DNA from 3 places in the Peribacillus sp. Aquil_B1 genome. Region 2 is predicted to be linked to each of the others. Evidence: riboswitches for the same ligand, from Rfam matches in the RefSeq annotation. Region 2 holds a riboswitch; each other region holds the start of a gene.
The links. Region 2 has a riboswitch for glycine ahead of gcvT (glycine cleavage system aminomethyltransferase GcvT). Riboswitches for the same ligand answer to the same signal wherever they lie in the genome.
Positions count from the first base shown of each region.

Region 1: linked by a shared signal. The riboswitch ahead of MPH60_RS02810 (amidohydrolase) and the one ahead of gcvT (glycine cleavage system aminomethyltransferase GcvT) in region 2 are both predicted to bind glycine.
Region 3: linked by a shared signal. The riboswitch ahead of MPH60_RS22460 (amino acid permease) and the one ahead of gcvT (glycine cleavage system aminomethyltransferase GcvT) in region 2 are both predicted to bind glycine.

Region 1 is NZ_JAKXEE010000001.1:553,201-560,312, reverse strand. Features, by position in the region: gene MPH60_RS02815 (DNA translocase FtsK) at 223-3,066, opposite strand; gene MPH60_RS02810 (amidohydrolase) at 3,485-4,672, opposite strand; glycine riboswitch at 4,793-4,894, opposite strand; gene MPH60_RS02805 (DUF1444 domain-containing protein) at 5,149-5,955, opposite strand; gene MPH60_RS02800 (thioredoxin family protein) at 6,006-6,317, opposite strand; gene MPH60_RS02795 (hypothetical protein) at 6,427-6,933, opposite strand; gene MPH60_RS02790 (YtoQ family protein) at 7,057-7,112, shown strand, end outside.
Region 2 is NZ_JAKXEE010000001.1:1,126,011-1,133,122, reverse strand. Features, by position in the region: gene gcvPB (aminomethyl-transferring glycine dehydrogenase subunit GcvPB) at 1-241, opposite strand, end outside; gene gcvPA (aminomethyl-transferring glycine dehydrogenase subunit GcvPA) at 234-1,580, opposite strand; gene gcvT (glycine cleavage system aminomethyltransferase GcvT) at 1,598-2,704, opposite strand; glycine riboswitch at 2,845-2,928, opposite strand; glycine riboswitch at 2,932-3,019, opposite strand; gene MPH60_RS05760 (DEAD/DEAH box helicase) at 3,396-5,084, shown strand; gene MPH60_RS05755 (YqhG family protein) at 5,062-5,859, shown strand; gene MPH60_RS05750 (YqzE family protein) at 5,906-6,091, opposite strand; gene comGG (competence type IV pilus minor pilin ComGG) at 6,209-6,595, opposite strand; gene comGF (competence type IV pilus minor pilin ComGF) at 6,588-7,070, opposite strand; gene MPH60_RS05735 (hypothetical protein) at 7,018-7,112, opposite strand, start outside.
Region 3 is NZ_JAKXEE010000004.1:247,654-254,765, reverse strand. Features, by position in the region: gene bioD (dethiobiotin synthase) at 1-609, shown strand, start outside; gene bioA (adenosylmethionine--8-amino-7-oxononanoate transaminase) at 606-1,988, shown strand; gene MPH60_RS22470 (FAD-binding oxidoreductase) at 2,076-3,425, opposite strand; gene MPH60_RS22465 (amino acid permease) at 3,700-5,088, opposite strand; glycine riboswitch at 5,590-5,668, shown strand; gene MPH60_RS22460 (amino acid permease) at 5,875-7,112, shown strand, end outside.

The sequences.
Region 1 (7,112 bases), 570 kb from region 2:
TTTCATTACGAGACTTGTTAGTAACGCAATTTCTTCATAGGTTTTTCAAGCTTATATTTTCAATCATTCATCAACAAAAAACTATTATATCACTTTTTTATTCATTCATCCATGTCAGGCAGATGCCAATTTATCAAATCATTGGCTTTTCCCTTAAATAAGGTGATAAAAAAGGGTTTTCACCCTTTCACATTATATACAATTTCCTTTTATTAGGTTCTCTTAATTAACATGTAAAAATTCCAGTTCTTCTTCCGTAATCAATACATCCCTGGGCCTTGAGCCCCTGGATTCGGAAACTACTCCATGTTGCTCCATCATTTCTATTAGGCGTGCTGCACGGTTATAACCGACACGGAAGCGCCTTTGGACACTAGATGCAGATGCAGCCTGCTGGCTCACGACAAATTCACAGGCCTCGAAAAAAAGTTCATCCGCTTCTTCCGTGACCTGGGCCCTGTTCAGCAAGTCTTCCTGCTCGAACAGGTATTTTGGCTGCTGCTCCAGTTTAACATGGTTGACGACTTGGTCGATTTCTTCATCACTCACAAAAGTCCCTTGTAGGCGCACCGTTTTTGAAGAGCCGTTTTCAGCGAATAACATATCTCCTCTTCCCAATAATTTTTCTGCACCGCCGCTATCGATGATCGTACGGGAGTCGACTTGTGAAGAAACGGAAAAAGCGATCCTTGTCGGGATATTTGCCTTGATCAATCCAGTTATGACATCGACTGAAGGTCTTTGAGTGGCTACAATCAAATGGATGCCGCAGGCACGGGCCTTTTGGGCAATCCGGCAAATCGCTTCCTCTACATCAGCCGGGGACATCATCATTAAATCCGCAAGCTCATCGATGATCACCAGGATATAAGGCAGTTTGCTTGAATATTGACCGGCTTTTTCCGCTTGGTCATTAAAGCGGGTGATATCACGGACACCGGCATGTACAAACAATTCATAACGCCGTTCCATCTCCTCTACAGCCCACTTCAACGCAGCCGTAGCGGCTTTTACATCGGTTATGACTGGACTGACCAAATGCGGGATCCGGTTATATGGGGCGAGCTCGACCATTTTCGGATCGATCAACAGCAATTTCAACTCCTGCGGCGTCGCTTTATAAAGCAAGCTTACCAGCATGGTGTTGATACAGACACTTTTCCCCGATCCCGTTTGCCCGGCTATCAATCCATGCGGCATTTTTCTCAAATCCGTGATGATCGGCTGACCGGATATATCGAGTCCCAAAGCCACAGCAAGCGGTGATTCATGTTCTTGAAACTCAGTACTTTCCAAAACCTCCCGCAAAAATACCGGTTTGCTTTTCCTATTCGGAATCTCGATGCCAATTGTATGTTTACCCGGAATAGGCGCTTCCATCCGCATATCCTGAGCAGCAAGGCTTAATTTGATATCATCCATCAGGTTCGTCACTTTATTCACCTTCACTCCCGGTTCCGGATGCACCTCGAAACGAGTTACTGCCGGTCCTTGAGTGACATTGACGACCTTTGCACGGACATTGAAATTTTTCAATGTCTCATCAAGTAATAAAGTCTGTTCCTCGAGCCACACATCATCATGAACAGCATAAGTGGGAGGTGTCAGCAATTCGATATTCGGAAACACATAGTATGGATTTTCATTTTCATCCGCTTCCACGGAGCCAAAAACTGCCGGGTTTTCGCCCTTACTGCTTTCTGCCGCTGCCTCTGTATAAACTGCTTCTTGATACCCGGTTCCAGAAATGGGGGATTCCTGTTCCAATAGCGGCTTAAGGTTGGAACCGATGTTGGATTCGACTGTATTATCAGGCACGGCGACGGTTTCGGAACCAACCTTATTGTCCAAAAAGGATGGTGAAATGGCCGGAGTCTGCTCTTTCGGCATATCTCTGCCTTCCTCCGGTTTCCGTTCAGGAATCGCGGATGGTTTCGCTTGTCCCGCCTCCATTTGGGCAGCATCATCCATTGGCCGCTTATCAGGTGAAACTACTGCCCTTTCCGAATTAAGGCTTTTTTTTTCCGACATCATTTTATTCATGAAAACATTTTTTTCCCGGTCTTGCTTAAGCATCATCACATTAAATGGGATATGTTTTTTCGGACGTTTGTGCTGCACTTCAGAAATTGCCTCAGATGGGTCTTCAGGCATTGTCCCTTGACTAACGGATGGTTGATTGGATTGTACAGCAACCTCCCCAGGAACCGATATCGCTTCAGGCAGTGTGTCGTCCGTCTGTTCCATGATGGATACAGCGACTTCGCGTCCAAAATCGACTTCGTCCTGTCCAATAGCTTCTTTTTCCACCGCAGGCTCCGTTATGTTAGGCTCGATTACTGCTTGTTCTGGCACTGTCTCAATGGAATTCCTGCGAAAGAAAGCGGGTATCTCCGAATCTTCCCGTTTTTCTTCCGCTAGTTCCGGTATAAGTATGGATGGTTCTGTCGTCAATTCCTCATGTGACACTTCTTTTGGGATTTCAGGAATCGATACTGGAGTCCCGATATCGGGTTCTTCTTTTTTAAGGATAGGCATTTTGCTTTCCAGTTCATATTCGACAATTTCTTCAGAAGCGACTATTTTTTTTTCCGGGCGACGGAACCCATAAATGGGTGAAGGGATCTCCGTCGGGCGGAATGGAGTATTTGAAGGGACTATTTTTGAGACTTCCTCCCGTTCAAAGTTTCTCCGTTTTGGTTCAGGATCCCTCACCGGCCTTCTCGTTTCTTTGGCCGCTTTCCCCTGTTTAGGTTCATGATCTTCCCTGTTTCTTTCCCGAGGTTTTCTTTTGTTCTGTTCACGGTCTGGAATGAGCGGAAATTTGAACTGTCCTTTTGGATATTGAAACAGGATTTTCGTATCCGGGTCTGGCGTCTGCGTCTGCGACATCTTTTCCACTTTTTGATTGTAAACCTTTATTTCTTCTTCCTTTGACTTCGAAAGCTTTGAAAAATCCATTTTCCTTAATGTCTCTTCATCAAGCGGTTCATCTATAATAATTTCTTCGATTTCGATAATTTCCTCTGCTTGGAACCATTTTTTCATCTTATTTAGCCATTTCAAAACTATCACTCTTTCTACATCTGTAGTTATGTAACTAATTCTACCAGTTATTTTAAAAATATCGAGAAAATTTAAGCTAAATTGGGATTAGTATCTATTTTTTTATCGCACTCTTACTAACTTAACGTATTTCGCAGAACTCCTACCCTATTAAACCCCTTCTGAAATGAGTTTAAACCTCCCCATCGCGAAATAACATTAGCCCCTAGTCTACTATTTAAATAAAACATCGCTGTTAAATCGCGTTTACAAAGAGATTAAGTTTTCATGCAGCGCAAGAAGCAGACTGGTCAATTCATTGAAGCATCCTTCACGAAACCTCCGGTGGCATCCTGAAACCCATAAAACACCGTTCGTTAATACCGAACGGTGTTTTGTGGGTTTCTGCATTTTTTTGCAAACAAATATACCAATGGGACTATTCCCATTCATAAAAATTGCATACAACCTGGGCCACTGATTTGGATGCGATCAAAAGGGCATCTTCATCAATGTCGAATTTAGGATGGTGATTGAAATATGCCTTCTCCACCCCTTTCGGTTTACAGCCAATGTAAAAGAAGCAGCCAGGAATCTTTTCGGCATAATACGAAAAATCCTCTGAACCTGAGAAAACCGGAAATTCCAAGACATTTTTAATGTCTTTGTCATTCATGCTTTCCAGACTATTTTTCACGAATCCAGTCAGTTCAGGGTCATTATATAACGGAGGATAATCAGGCACATATGTTAGCTCGCACTGAACATCAAATTCCGTTTCTATCCCTTTGACGATGCGGTGGATTTCCTTATCGATCAGCTGTTGAGTCTCTGATGTCATATAACGGACATCCCCTTCAATTTCTATACGATCTTTAATGACATTAAAGCTTCCTTTTCCATCGAAGGAGCCGATTGTGACCACGCCCATATCAAAAGGGTTCAAACGGCGGCTGATTACAGTTTGTACGGCTGTCACGAAGTGGGCGCCTGCCACAATGGCATCATTAGCCATATGCGGGGACGAACCATGGCCGCCTACACCCTTTATCGCTAGCTTGAAATAGGTCCGTCCAGCCATCGAATAGCCGCCGTGATATCCGACAACTCCTGCTGGATGGGACGGAAATAAGTGGATTCCAAAAACGGCATCCAGTTCATCCAAAAACCCTGATTCCATCATGCTTTTTGCTCCACCTGGGGGCGTCTCTTCTGCATGTTGGTGAATTATTTTGATCGTACCGGATAGGGAAGCTTTAAGCTCATTGATGCAGTCTGCCAGAACCAATAAGTAAGCGGTATGACCATCGTGTCCGCAGGCATGCATGACACCTTCATTTTTTGAACGGAACGGAACTTCCGCTTCTTCTGTAATCGGCAATGCATCGAAATCTGCACGGAGACCTATCGTTTTCCCAGGTTTTCCGCCTTCGATTGTTACGATGATCCCTAATCCATTTCCTACATTCGTTTGAATCGACACATCCTTTCCCTTATAAAAATCAATGATATATTGTGCCGTTTTCTCTTCTTTGAAGGATAGTTCCGGATTCTCGTGTAAATGACGGCGGATTTGAACCATTTCCCCTTTACGGGCTTCCAGCATGTTCATTAATTTGCTTTTCACGTTCACGATCATTCTCCCCCTTATTTCAAGTTGAGCATATTAGTAAGTTCCATGTTCGCTGCAAACCTTCTTATACAAAGTGCCAAATAAAAAGGGCAGAGAAGATTGCGTAAACTTACCGCTTCCTTCTCTGTCCTTTTACCTGAGTGTTTGCCTCCATTTCGGTCATGGAGATTTCCCCGTTGGTGGCACTCTTCCTGCGCGCTCTCCAGAGTTACGTCCAGCTGCGGTTCCATTTACCTGAGAGATTTGCTCCAAGGTATATTTTTGGAACTTGCTCCTTTGGTGGCTCAAAGCTTTGCACACTCCCACAACGTTCATTTGCTCATTCTATTGTTTTATTCCATATTTTCAAAATACTACAATTATATTATCACCGATTAAAAAATAAATATCAACTCTAAGTGTAATAAACTCTATTAAACTTTAAAAGGACCGCTGCCAGATGCTGACACGGTCCTTATGTATTCAATATATTATTGTTCACGCTTTTTGTTTTTACCCATGATGAAGATGGGCTCCAACTCATTTTCTTCGTAAAGAAATGATAGAGCCGTTATTGGAACATGACCGCTGGCAAAGAAGCTCATCGCCATTTGCGCAAGAATGTCATAGCCCGTATCATTCTTCACATCGGCAATGATGATGACGTCCTGATGGGGAATGGCCACAGCCATGGTTCCCTCGATCTTGTCCTTCATTTCCCGAAGCCATGATTCATTCAGGATCCTGCTGGCATCATATCCATCATTCGTGTTCAAAAAATAAAATGCATTACCTGCAACGATATCCGACTTCATTTCAGTGGAGAGGGAACGGGCATTGAAAAGGGCAATTTCACGGATCCTGTCACCCTGCCAATTTTCCCGTTGAATCATCTTTTCATCTATAAGACGGTAGGTTTTTCCTAAATCAAGGGCATAAAAAACCCGGGTTTCAGCCGTATGCTCATCGAATAAAAATGGATTTCCTTCTTCCGATTCCATTGGAAAGGAGGTCGAGCGGATGACTGGGAAAATGAATTTCTCCTTGCCTTCCATGCTGTGTTCTCCCCCCATCACATTCAGGGCCTCTTCCACGTAATAGATAATTTCATCGATGGCCTTTTCCTGTACGTTTTCATAGTTAGCAAGTACAGGAGGCAGCTCGATGGTGATACCCTTTCCGGTCTTCACATTTTCCACCCGTAACGTATCTTGCTTGCTATCGAATTTGAATGTGCGATTTTCATCTTTTAAACGTTCCTTCAGAATATTTTTCAGCTTCGTGCTGTCCATTTTCATGACTGACCCTCCTCTTCATTGAAAAATCCCCAGCGAGAAGGGGATTTTGATTATAATGATTGAATGAATTCCTCAATTTGTTCTTGCGTTTTGCGATCCTTGCTCACGAATCTGCCTAGCTCTTTACCATTCTCATACGCGATGAAACTTGGTATACCGAATACATCATGAGCCGCACACACATCGATGAATTCATCACGGTCCACATGAATGAATGTAAAGTCTGGAAATTTCGTTTCAATCTCCGGCATTATCGGTTCGATGACACGGCAATCCCCACACCATGTTGCTGAAAAAAGAAAGATATGTTTGCCTTCATTTTTCAATGCATCATATTGCTCAACGGTTTGTAAATTTTCCATTTGTATATTCCTCCTGCTCTAAATAACACCTTAGTTTTTATAATCCCATCATACCAGACTCTCCAGAAATCAACCATTAATACGGATCGGTTGAAAGGCAAGGGTCCGCTTATTTCTGAGGCACGGATGAAACGATTTCCATCATTTGTTTTGCATCGGTTTTTAATTGGTCTTTATCCGTTTCGGTTGTCAGCTTCACCCCGCCGATCCCCACCGCAAGCTCATACTTTTCTTTCGGTATCTCTTTGATCGAGATAAAGCCGAATTTATCATCAGTCTGAAAAGAATGCAGCATTACATTTTGATCATCTTGTTCCTTTATCGCCAAATATAACACGGAGCTGTCTTCTTTTTCATTTGGATTGACAAATAATATATAAATCTTATCATCTTTTTGTAAAATCAAATTATTATCATGTTCTTCCACTACTTTAAAATCCTTTGGCAGATAGACCTGAATTAGCCCAGCCTCTTGATTGGGCTGTTTTTCATCGTCACGAAAAGCCACTTCAGCAGCCTTCATTGCCTTTTCGGTTTGTCTCTCGATACCTGAGCAGCCCACGATCAAACTGCTTATCAACAGGAAAACAAGAAAATTCTTATTGGATAAAGCCATCGTCATTCCTCCAGCCGTCTCTTTTACTACCTTATGGATAATATTATCCTTATTTACGGAATTCATCCATTTTCTAAAAAACATGGTACAATGAAAGCAATTTTATTATCGAGGAGGAAAACAATGAAGTTAATCGTGTATCTTGCTGGGGAGATCCATTCAAATTGGAGAAGTGAGCT
Region 2 (7,112 bases):
TGCATGAACCCAGCGGATAAAAACCCGAATCCACCCCATGATTCCGTTTGGAGAGTGCTGTATAGTGACGCATGATATCCAGTTCGGACACCTCAGGCAGCTCTGCCTCTTCTTCACGGATGTAGTCGGCAGGAAGAATTTCTTCGAGCGGGATAGTTGCAACATCCATTTCTGGCAGACTGTACCCGATTCGACCGGAAGTACTGATTTCAAAAATGAGTGATTGATCTTGATTATTCATGTTGATCCCCCAATTCCTGCGCAAGTGCATCAATTTCTTCTTTTGTTCTAAGTTCAGTTACCGCAACCAGCATATGGTCTTTCAGCTCAGGATAAACCGTCCCTAAATCAAAGCCGCCGATCATCCCTTTTTCAAAAAGGTTTTTATTGATTTCTGAAAACGAAGAAGGCAGTTTAATGACAAATTCATTGAAAGAAGGACCATCGAATATCACTTCCACCCCTTTTGCCATAATTGCTTTTTTTGCATAATGAGCTTTTTGAATATTTTGCACGGCCATTTCTTTGACACCCTTTTTCCCAAGCGCGGTCATTGCAACAGAAGCTGCCAACGCATTCAAAGCTTGATTGGAACAAATGTTGGAAGTGGCTTTGTCACGGCGAATGTGCTGTTCACGGGCTTGAAGCGTCAGTACGAATCCCCTTTTACCATTTTCATCCACTGTTTGACCGACGAGTCGGCCCGGAACTTTCCGAACAAGTTTATTAGTAACGGCAAAATATCCGCAATGAGGACCACCGAATGCCGCTGGAATGCCGAATGGCTGAGCATCCCCCGTTACGATATCTGCACCAAGTGCACCTGGGGATGTCAAAGCTCCCAATGCAAGCGGATTACTGGAAACGATAAACATCGATTTGACACCATGTATGATTTCTTCCATTTCTTTCAATGGCTCGATGCGGCCAAAAAAGTTCGGATATTGCACGATCACTCCTGCAACTTCCTCATTCGCCAATTCCCTTAAAGCAGCTAAGTCCGTCACACCGTCTTTATAAGGAATTTCGACCACTTCCACGCGTTGACCTTTCGCATATGTCTTAACGACTTCTCTTGATTCAGGATGAACGGTTCCTGAAATGAGAATCTTCTTGCGTCGTGTCTGGCCTGAAGCAAGCATGGCTGCCTCAGCTAGCGCCGTCCCGCCGTCATACATGGAGGAGTTAGCTACATCCATGCCCGTCAATTCACATATCATCGTTTGATATTCAAAGATCGCCTGAAGCTCCCCCTGTGAAATTTCAGGCTGATAAGGTGTATAAGCCGTATAAAACTCAGAACGGGATAAAACATGATCGACGATGACCGGCGCGTAATGGTCATAGACACCCGCACCAAGGAAGGAAGCATAGTTTTTAAGGTCTGCATTCTTGGCAGCAAGCCTTGATAATTCTTTCATTAATGCCGGTTCCGATTTAGCAGGCTTTATATCGTATTCTCCTTGAAAACGAACGCTTTCAGGGATATCATTGAAAAGTTCTTGAACAGAAGATACCCCTATCGCTTCCAGCATTTCTTGTTTATCTTGCTCTGTCATGGGTAAATAACGATGTTTCATCTAATGACCATTCCTCTCTATTTACGTGGTTTTTTATAAAAAGGTGTTTGTATGATAACGGCTTTCAAACGTTTGGAACGGATTTCCACTTCGACTTCCGCTTCCAGCACCGAAAATTCCTTATCGATAAGTACCAATCCCACGTTTTTCTTCAACGTTGGTGATTGGGTACCGGTCGTGACCTCGCCAATGACTTTATCACCGCTGTAGACCTTGTACCCATGACGAGGAATGCCACGGTCAATCATTTCAATTCCCACAAGCTTGCGGGGAGCTCCTTTCTCCTTTTGCTCAGCAAGAACGGCTTTCCCGAAAAAATCCACTTCCTTATCCACTTTTACTGCAAAACCAATCCCGGCTTCTATCGGGGTGATGTCCGCTGAAAGCTCCTGTCCATACAGCGGCAGTTTCGCTTCAAAACGCAGGGTATCACGAGCACCTAAACCAATCGGCTGAACCCCCTCTTCCTTTCCGGCATCCATAATCGCCTTCCAAAGGGCAGGACCATTTTCACTGTCACTATATATCTCAAAGCCATCCTCACCAGTGTATCCAGTACGGGATACCAGCGTGGACATACCGTTGATCAGGACATTTTCCTTGAACTTGAAAAATCCAATTTCACTTAAGTCAGTATTTCCCGATAGTTTTTGTAAGATCTTTTCTGCAGAAGGTCCTTGAAGTGCCAGCTGTGTATAGTCACTCGATACATTCGTTATTTGGACATCTTCCGTTAAATTAGCTTGCAGCCAATTGAAATCTTTTTCTGTATTCGCTGCATTGACCACGAGCAGATAGTCGTCCTCGGCCCTTTTATACACGATAAGATCATCGACCGTGCCTCCGTTTTCATAACACATGGCGGTATATTGGGCACCGCCCTGTTGCAGCTTTGATATATCATTGGTCAGCATCTTCTGTAAAAAGGAAAGGCTCCCAGGTCCCTTAACATCGACTTCCCCCATATGGGAAACATCAAATAACCCCGCTTTTGTTCGTACGGCTTCATGTTCATCCTTTATACCCGAAAATTGGACAGGTAGTTCCCAGCCGCCAAAATCAATCGTCTTGCCTCCGTATTCACGATAAACCTCAAATAGTGGCGTTCTTTTTAAATTGGTCAAAAAATGACCCCCTTCAGATTTTTTTAAAAATTAATTGGCTTCATTATCAAAAGCTTCTTGTCATTACGCATCAGATACATCCTGATTCATGATGTGAAAAAAGCACAAAAAAGGACAGAGAAAGCCCGTTTGAGCTTTTTCTCTGTCCTGAAACCTGAAAGTTTACCTATGTAATAGGTTTTCCCCTTTGGTGGCCGTCCCATAACGGGCGGCGCTCTCCAGAGTTGCGTCCAATAAGAGTTCTTTTGCCTGAGAGATTCACTGCTAAGTTTGCTCCTTCGGCGCTACATCCGTAGTCTCTCCCCTTACCTTCACCCGCATATAAATGGTCTACCATTGAAAGGAAGCGAATAAGCCCCAAGCAACGGTAAAACCTTTGAGCATAAATGGAATGCATTCCCTGCCAATTCTCCTGAAACTTCAGAAACCGTTTGACTGATCTCCTTCAGTAATCTTGGATAAATTAGGAGCCTATAGCCCATACTAAGAAAACGCGAACTGCAAAATCGATGTACAAACATTCTTTGTAGCGTTTGGAAATTGGAATTTTCTAAATATACTTATATCCTACCCTAAGAAACTTATCTCTGCAATATCTTTTGAAGAGAAATATTTTTCTTACTTCACATATGGAATGTTCGGGTTTTGACCTTATATTAAGGAAATTATGATTTGAGAGGGAGTTATTTCTATGAAAATCAATATATCCTTCAACTCTGAATGGAATGATGAGTTTCTGCAAAAGATGGAAAATGACGGTCCATGGGGAAATTGGGAACTTTATAAGCTGGCGGTTCAAATGGAGGAAAACCTTATCATCCCTGATTTTGAAGGTTTACAGGCGCCCAAGCACCTTCCGCAGTTAACCCCGCTTCCCCATCAATTGGAAGCGGCCAAGCAAGTAGTGGAAAAGATGAATGGAAAAGCCATTTTGGCTGATGAGGTAGGGCTGGGAAAAACAATTGAAGCAGGCTTGATCCTAAAAGAGTATATGATTAGGGGCCTTGTAAAAAAAGTATTGATCCTTGTTCCGGCTTCCCTTGTTACACAATGGGCATTTGAATTGAATACCAAGTTTCATATTCCGGCAGTCGTTCAGAGAAAAAGTTATGTCTGGGACTCCTGTGATGTGGTCATTTCATCCATTGATACAGCGAAACGCGCTCCACATCGAGATATCATCTTTACTCAAGAATATGACTTCATCATTATTGATGAAGCTCATAAACTTAAAAATAATAAGACGAAGAACTATGAATTCGTCCAAAATCTGAAAAAGAAATTTTGTTTACTCCTGACAGCCACTCCGATTCAAAATAAAGTCGAGGAGATTTTCCACCTCGTTTCGTTATTGAAACCGGGCCACTTGGGAAATGCCTCACTCTTTTCGGAAAAGTATAAAGGGAAAGGCCGGAACATCATTGAAGATGAACACCTAAAGGAACTGGTCAACACTGTCATGATTCGGAACCGGCGGGCCGATACTGGCATTGAATGGACAAAACGGCATGTGGAAACCATCACCATTGAATTTTCTCCAACGGAACAAGCATTGTATGATGCTGTTTCCAAATTCAAGCCAATTTCGGATGGAACAAAAGGAAGCGCCTTTTCGGCCCTCACTCTTCAAAGGGAAGCATGCAGCAGCAGAGAGGCGGTCTTTTATACATTAAAGAATATGAAAGCTAAATATGATCAGCCTTCCCCTGACTTCTTGGCAAAACTTGATGATTTATTTTCTAAAGTGAATGAAACGGTTCAGAACTCCAAGGCTGAAAAAGCTTTGGAACTGATCAAGAAAATTGATGATAAAGTCATTATCTTTACCGAATACCGGGCGACGCAGCTTTATCTACAATGGTACCTACAGCAGAATGGAATTTCTTCAGTTCCTTTCCGAGGCGGCTTTAAGCGCGGAAAGAAAGACTGGATGCGAGAATTATTCCAAAAGAATATACAGGTATTAATTGCAACAGAAGCTGGCGGGGAAGGGATAAACCTTCAGTTTTGCCATCATTTGATTAATTTTGACCTGCCATGGAACCCGATGAGGCTCGAACAGAGAATTGGACGGATACACCGCCTTGGTCAGGAAGAAGATGTGATGATTTATAACTTTGCCACGAAAAATACAGTAGAAGAACATATTCTGAAATTACTATATGAAAAAATAAATTTATTCGAGAAAGTAATCGGCGAATTGGATGATATTCTAACCAAACTGGATATTAACAACATTGAAGAATATTTGATTGATGTGGTCGGCGAATCCAAAACTGAGGGCGAAATGAAAATCAAGATGGATAATTTTTCATCGTTAATCCAATTCGCTCAATCAATGAAGGAAGGTGAGGTTCATGCAGCAACAGGAAATTCATGATTTTTTATTAACATACTTCAAAGCCAATGATTGTGAAATACTGGATAATGCACCAACCCACCTTACAGTCCAATTGACGATTGATATGGATAAAGAATTAATGAACAGACCCTTTTATTGGCATTATCTAGAAAAAACAGGTGGCGTTCCGAACCCGGCACAGATGACTTTCATTACCGATCCAGAACAAGCTCCATCCGATTTAAAGGGAGAAATGATTCATTTTGGCTCCCCTCGCCTTCACCAGATTATTCAATCTACCAAAAAGCTGGCAGGGTATACTAGACTTTTTGAGGATACCCCTCCAACAAAAGGGGGAAATAATCCTTTGTATCCTTGGCTGACCCTGAATGTGAAAATATCCTATCAATGCGACCGTAAAAAGGATACCTTCATGTCGATCGGACTGAATTTAATCTCAGGTGAGATCATGGAAAGGTTTCACCATCGGGTTTTACCGATAAAGGTCACCCCAAAAATACCTGATTACTCCTTTACGCTTTCACCGCTCATCATGCCCAAGAGCGGATTGGCAAGACTGGATACTTACATCAGGACCAGTTTCGAGGATGATGACCATTCCTGGGCAGAGGAAGCAATGCTTCGCTGGCAGAATGACTTGAATTTATTGGAGCATTTTTACAAGGATATGGACGAAAAAAGTGAGAGCTATTTTACCGAAAAAGATGCCTTAAAAGCTCAATATGAACCCAACATCCGAATATCCATCATCAACGGAGGGTTATTTTACCTTTCAGATAGGGCATTGGGATAAGTAAAGAACAATAATAAAACAGATGCCCTAAGTAAGGACATCTGTTTTATTTTTTGATATTTTTCCTTACGAACATCGACAAAGCAAAAGGGACAATGCCAAACCAATGGGACATACCATGATTTTTATCCTCTTTTCTGTGACGGCGCTTTTCTTTTCGTTCTTTTTTCGTCAGATTAAAATACTCGACAAGCTGCTGAGTCAGATATTTAATATAAGCGTTTGTAGACATATAAAATCATCACCCTATGCAAAGTATGCCCCGTTTACGCTTCTTTTATTCCTTCGCTTGTTCGCTGAACACGTGTACCTGTCGCTTTCCACTTTATAAGAATGTTGATTTTGCGCATTACACAGCCTGCTTTTCCAACCATTCTTTCACTTTTCCCGCTTCTTTATCGTATTGAATGATGACTCTTCCCTCGCGGTCATTTTTAGTCGTGGAAGAAAACTCGATATAAACGTAAGGACCTTCTTCTTTCATTAAAGAATACTGCACCACACCATTAGGGTATGAAATTTCCCCCTGGATGATTTGCGGGATCTCTTCGCCCCACTCTGCCGTCACATCCTTGATCGCTAAATGGACGAGATGGTCGGCCACAAGCGATTCTTCCACTTCTTTATAAAACTTTTTATCAATGATAAACTGATCGATCATTAGTATCGTGAACATGATGAAAACACTCGCTACAATCATGACCATTGGGAAAACGACTCCTTTTTGATTATTCATCGACTTTCGTGACATTCCTGAAGAAAGGATGAAATCTTCGACTGAAAGTAGTCCCTGCTTTATCCGTAATATTTATAACAATGACACTGCCATCCTTCTCAACCCGGAATTTCGAAATGTTCTGTAAGATGACCTCATGCCCCATGCCATTCACTCGTCTTCGGACCTTATCTTCATATTGTTCAAACGATGATAATTGTTCACCTGAAAGCAGCAAATATAATTTATTTCCCATTACATCCTGAGCTTTGGAACTCCGGACCTCCTGCTTCATTTGCATGGTAAAGACCTCCCACTCTTTAGGATGCAATTTATCAACGGACCCCATCTGGGTGTGAAGGATTGAAAAAAGCTGTAGTACAAAAAGGGACGTCGTCATTAATATCATTAAAGAAAAAAGCATTTCGATCATCGTAAAGCCATCATTTTTTCGCAGCATCACAAATGGATTCAATATTACCCGATTCATCTTCATAACGTACACACCCTTCAATCATCCCCGGGAAATCCCCATGGT
Region 3 (7,112 bases), on a different contig from region 2:
GTCACGATCTTCAAGCCATTTCAAACTGGAATCAATGAGGAAAATCATACATACCCGGATATTTCTTGGTTTGAGCAGGAACTCGGTGTAAAGGACTCAGGGTTTTACACTCTGAAACCCGAAACCTCCCCACATTTGGCGATTAAATTGACCGGCAGTCTTATCGATGAGAAGAAAGTCGTGGAAAGGGTTCATGAACTTGAGGAAATGTATGACATCGTATTAGTCGAGGGCGCTGGCGGATTGGCTGTGCCGCTTATTGAACGAACGGAAGGTTTCTATATGACGGCGGATTTCATAAAGGATTGCGGCATGCCTGTCCTCATCGTATCCACAAGCGGTTTAGGGGCGATTCATGATGTCGTGACGACCCATTCATATGCCCAAGTCCATGATATAAACGTGAAAGCCATTTTGTATAATCATTACCGGCCGGAAAATCGGATTCATCAAGATAATATCGAAACCATTGAAAAGCTCACTGGGCTGAATGGCCTCGCCTGCATCCCAACACTGGCCGATGTCAGAAAAGACTTGAGGATCTGCATCCTTGATTTACTTAGTGATCAAAATTATACCCAACAACTGAAAGAGGTGTTCAAAGCATGAACAGTCAGGATTTAGAACAATGGGATAAGGAATATGTATGGCATCCGTTCACACAAATGAAAACGTATCGGGAAAGTAAACCGCTGATCATCGAAAGCGGCGAAGGCAGCTACCTAATTGATGTGGAGGGCAAACGCTACCTTGATGGCTATGCTTCATTATGGGTGAACGTGCACGGGCATAACGAGCCGGAATTAAACGGCGCCCTAATTGAACAAGTGAATAAAGTCGCGCACTCCACACTGCTTGGATCTGCGAATGTACCATCGATCTTACTGGCAAAAAAACTGGCCGAGATCACTCCTGGTTCTTTATCGAAAGTCTTTTACTCAGACACGGGATCTGCCGCTGTTGAAATCGCCCTTAAAGTCGCATATCAATATTGGCAGAATATCGACCCCATCAAGCATCAGAATAAAAACAAATTCGTCTCCCTTGACGAAGCATACCACGGCGATACTGTCGGAGCTGTGAGTGTGGGCGGAATGGATCTTTACCATAGAATCTTTAAGCCCCTCTTATTCCAACGGATTTCCGCCCCTTCACCATATGCCTATCACATGACTGAGTATGGAGATCAAGAAGCGGTAAAAAACCATTGCTTGAAGGAACTGGAGAAGTTACTGCAACAACAATCAGAGGAAATTGCAGGATTGATTATCGAGCCGCTCGTGCAGGGGGCAGCAGGCATCATAACCCATCCCCATGGCTTTTTGAAAGAGGTCGAACAATTATGCAAAAAGTACAATATCCTCTTAATTTGTGACGAGGTGGCCGTAGGATTCGGTCGCACCGGTACAATGTTTGCCTGCGAACAGGAAGATGTCGTCCCTGATATCATGTGCATGGGCAAAGGGATCACTGGGGGATATATGCCACTCGCAGCCACCATCATGACTGAGCAAATCTTTCAATCCTTTTTGGGGGAAAGAGAAGAACATAAAACCTTCTATCACGGCCACACTTATACAGGAAATCAGCTAGCCTGTGCACTGGCCCTGAAGAATATCGAGCTAATGGAAAGCCGCAATCTCATTGAAGACATCCAGAAAAAATCAAAATACCTATCCGAAAAACTGGAAACGCTATACGAACTCCCGATAGTCGGCGATATCCGCCAGCGCGGCTTCATGATTGGAGTGGAAATCGTTAAAGACCGCCAAACAAAAGAAACGTTCACCCTTCAAGAGAATGTCGTTTCCGGAATCATCCATACAGCACGGGAAAATGGCCTGATCATTCGGGAACTTGGTCCAGTCATCACGATGATGCCGATCCTTTCCATGTCAGAAAAGGAACTCGATTTCATGGTCCAAACCGTCTATCGTGCCATTAAGGAAGTCTCCATTCATAAAGGTTTGATTCCAGCAGCTAACTGATGCACAAAGAACCGGAAGAGCAGAGCTCATCCGGTTCCTTCTATTCTTTTAATTGTGATATTGGAACTAAATCTATAGGAACTTCTTTCAGACCCACTTCTTAAAAGGCGGTATACTTTGAGGGAATATAAACGTATTGTATGGATCATATCTCGTTTTCACTTCCCGAAGCCGCTTGAAATTTTCTCCATAGTACGCAGTTGGCCAATCTTCGATGAGGATATCCGGCCAATTCACGTAGTCACCTGTAGTATATGGTGACAAAGCGCATTTAAGTTCTTTGATCCACTGGATGTTTTGCCGCTCTTCTTCTGGATTCGTCCATGTAGCCAGATACTCCTGGGCGATGATGGCATCCCGATAATAAAAAGCCGTTTCATTTCGGGCCACACGGCCAGCTTCCCCTCCTAGGGATTGGTGCCAAATGGCGGCATTTTCATTTGGAGCGTTTTCCAGAAAATGCTTCATCGTCAAGATTGCTTGCCGTTGAAAATGTTTTTCAATGAAAGACCCCGACCGCTTGCGATAGGCCGGTCGATTTCCACTTGGATCATTAAAAAATTGCACAGCATCAATGTACGGGACTTCCTTTATCATGATATTTGTTGGAGAACCTGCTCTCGTCAAAGGCTTTAGAAGCTGCTGCAGCCTATTTGATGGCCCAACAAATTCACCTTGAGCGATAATTTGGTTTACTTCCTTTGACTTGAATTCGATTTCAGAAGTTAAACACTCTTCAACTTGAGGGGCCCAATCCTGCCAGGCTTCAAACACCTCTTCAAAATCTTTCCATCCCCATGTGACGGAGAAAATAGATACCCTTGATACTGGGTGTACCCTGAAGGTAAGAGATGTGACTATGCCAAAGTTTCCCCCTCCTCCCCCGCAGCATGCCCAAAATAAATCACTATTTATTTTCCTATTTGCTTTAATGAGTTTGGCGCCCCTCTTTCCGCACGCCCTTACCATTTCTATTTCAAGCAAATTGTCGCAAGTAAGTCCAAAGCGTCTCGATAACATACCTATTCCACCGCCGAGCGTAAGGCCTACAAGACCAACACTGCTTTCGGTCCCAGCCGGAATCGTCGTGCCATACTTCCATAGCGTATTATATACTTGACCTAAATCAGCTCCGGCTTCGATTTTTGCAATCATTTTTTCACGGTTGACCTTGATATTGTACATTTCACTTATATCAATGATTAAACCGCCATTCACTAATGAAAAATTTTCATAACTATGCCTGCCGCTCCTTACCCGGAAAGGTGTATGATTTTCCCGGGCCCACTTCAATGAATTCAACACATCATTGGAATTTTGACAAAACACAATGACCTTTGGGAATTTAGAAAAACTTAAGTTATTATTTATCCTGGCATGCTCATACTCAGCATCATTAGGTGTAACGACCCGCCCCGTAAGCTTTGTTCTTTCCAAAATATAACCCCTTCCTCGGGTAAAGATGATGTTACATCCTATGAAAAAATCTGTCAGGAAGACACATTCCCCTTGCTGTCCCTCACTTGTAATGGGGTCAATTTAGCTTTACTCGTGAATTCCATGCATTTACTCGTGAATTTCGCTGTTTTACTCGTGAATTCATCTACTTTACTCGTGAATTCCACTGTTTTACTCTTGAATTCCAACAATTGATCCTCAAAGACAAAAAAGCCCTTCTCGAATTAAGAGAAGGGCTTTCTAATAGAGTTTCTTATCTCGAAATTTCATCATCGGATTTAACATCCAATGGTGTTCGTTTATCCATTTTCAGCATGTAATAACTTGCTACAACCAAGGCTAGGAAAACGATTCCGACAACCAAGGAAATTCTTGTACTAGGATTGATCCACATACCGACCAGCACCATCAGTAAAAAGGCTATTGTCGCATAGTTACTGAAAGGGGCCAACGGCATCTTGAACGGATGCTTCTCCATTTCAGCGGCATTTACCTTTCTGAATTTAAGCTCACTGATAAGTAAGACAAACCATGGAATCATCCCAGGTAATACACTCGCACTGTACACATAAAGGAATAATTGCGGCGGTGCAAGGTAGTTCAGGATAACCCCGATGCCCAATCCTAAAAGTACAGCGATCGTACAATATGCCGGCACTCCATTTTTAGATACTTTAGCAAAGATTTTCGGAGCTTGGCCATTCAATGCCAGTGTGTAAAGCATACGCCCTGCACTGAAAATCCCACTGTTGCATCCAGACATGGCCGCAGTGATTACGACAAAATTGATGATTCCTGCTGCTGCTGTGATACCTATTTTGGCAAAGGTTGAAACGAATGGGCTTCCTAAGTCATCCAGTTGATCCCAAGGGAAGACTGTCACGATGACGAATATGGCACCAATATAGAAAATTAATATACGCCATATGATTGATTGGATAGCTTTTGTTACGGTCTTCGTTGGATCTTTCGCTTCTCCGGCTGTGATGCCGATAAGCTCAACGCCTTGATAGGATGCCACGACAAGGGAAAGCGCAAAGAAGAATCCTGTCCAGCCTCCCGTAAAGAAGCCGCCATTTTCCCATAGATTCGATAATCCAATCGCATCCCCGCCATTCCCTATTCCAAAGAAGATAAGGCCTAGGCCGGCAACGATCATCAATATGATCGTTATGATTTTGATTAGCGCAAACCAGAATTCAAATTCCCCGAAGGATTTAACTGAAATGAGGTTGGCCGCCCCCAAGATGATCATGGCGACCACACCTGGTATCCAAGCCGGTAAATCCGGGAACCAATATTGCATATACAACCCAACCGCGATGATTTCGGACATTCCGACGATTACCCATTGAAACCAATTGCTCCAAGCAGTCATATAACCTGCCAAAGGATGTATATAGCTGCTCGCAAAGGTTGCAAAAGAACCTGTAGTCGGTTCTAAATAGAGCATCTCACCCATGGAACGCATGATGAAAAATATAAAAATACCTGCGATGGCATAAGCAAGCATTACAGAGGGCCCGGTCCATTTGATCGTGCTCGCCGATCCCATGAATAACCCGACACCGATGGTTCCGCCCAAAGCTATCATTTGAATGTGACGTGCTTCCAGCCCTCTCTTTAATTCCTTGTTCGACATGTTTAACTCCCCCAGATGCAATATCGGTAATGCTTTTCCATCCTTAACACGAACGACTCTCTATTAATTATTGCGGTTAGAAATGCTCCATCGAAAAAAATATCAATAACACTTCAATTATGTTTTCTTATCTTATAATAGTAAATATTCTGTAAAAATACAATTGTATTTTTGAAATAAACAGTTACCAAATATATCTTGGTAATTTCCCTTATCTAAAAATATCATTTCAAAAAAATGATGTTCAATATTTCATAATAGTGATCATCCAAAAAACAAATTTTTCAAGTACGTTAATAAAAATTAAGACCACTATAAAACTGTAGCTATTGCCATTTTCACTTCAAAAAAACTTGTTGACCTTCCGAAAAATAGATGATAGAATTCCAATATTATTTTATAAGCATAATGAATGATTCAGCAGTGGTAGATTATCACTGTCGACATTCATTTACAACCGCATACAAGCAAGCGATGAATGCTATGGATGACACTATAGCAGGAGCAGCTTCTGGAGAGACTGTACAAGATGCAGCGCCGAAGGATTCACAATCTCAGGCAAAAGGACAGAAGAGTAACGAATGATAAAATTGTTATTCTGAGCCCTTTAAGAGATTGGTATTATCCAATCTCTTTTTTTATTGTCCATTTTGTGGTTGGACTAAAAACAACAGCTTTAAAACCAATGGAAAAGGCAAGCTGGACGAAAAAAATCACGTCCCTCTCTCCAAAACCATGCAGGTAAACTCAATTACTACCAAGACTATAAAAACGGGGGCGTAAGAATTGGCAAAACAAGAATTAAAAAGAGATTTAAAAAATAGACATGTACAACTGATCGCAATAGGAGGAACCATTGGCACCGGATTATTTTTAGGTTCCGGAAAAGCCATACAATTGGCAGGACCTTCTATATTATTTTCCTATCTGATAATAGGGATTGCCTTGTTTTTTGTAATGAGGGCACTAGGGGAATTGCTCTTATCCAATGCAGGGTATACATCTTTCACTGAATTTGCAACCGAATATGTCGGTCCATGGGCCGGCTTCGTGACAGGGTGGACATATTGGTTCTGTTGGATCATGACCGCAATGGCCGATATCATAGCTGTCGGCGTCTATATGCAATATTGGTTCGATATCCCTCAATGGATTCCGGCTCTAATATGCCTAGTCATTCTATTAGGATTGAACCTATTGACCGTTAAGTTATTTGGTGAATTGGAATTCTGGTTTGCCATCATTAAAGTAATCACGATCATCGCCTTGATCATCGTGGGAATCGTCCTTTTGATCATCGGCTTCAATACCAATACCGGAACGGTTTCCGTAACGAACCTATGGAATCATGGGGGTATGTTCCCCAATGGCATTTCCGGATTCCTATTATCTTTACAGCTGGTCGTCTTCTCATTTGTCGGTGTCGAATTGGTCGGGGTTTCCGCAGCAGAAACGGCAAACCCGAGAAAGAACATTCCATCTGCCATCAATAAAATCCCTGTCCGGATTTTACTTTTCTATGTTGGTGCACTATTCGTCATTCTCTGCGTCAACCCATGGACACAACTGGATGCCACGAGCAGCCCATTTGTAGAGGTCTTTGCTTTAATCGGCATTCCTGTCGCTGCAGGGATCATCAACTTCGTCGTTTTGACATCCGCTGCTTCTGCATGCAACAGCGGTTTATTTTCAACGAGCCGAATACTTTATACGTTAAGCAGGAATGGCGAAGCCCCTGCTAAACTGGAAAAATTAAATAAACAGGCCGTTCCGAGCAATGCCTTATTAACATCCACAATCGTTGTATCAATAGGGGCATTATTAAGCAAGCTGATACCGGAACAGGCGTTTACCGTCGTGACGACCATCAGTGCCATCTGTTTCATATGGGTATGGAGCATTATCTTGATTTCCCATATCAAATATTCGAAAACAAGGCCTGACCTAAGAGCAAAATCGACTTTCAAGGCTCCTTTTACACCCTTTGTCAATTACGCCATTTTAGGATTATTCCTGTTCATCCT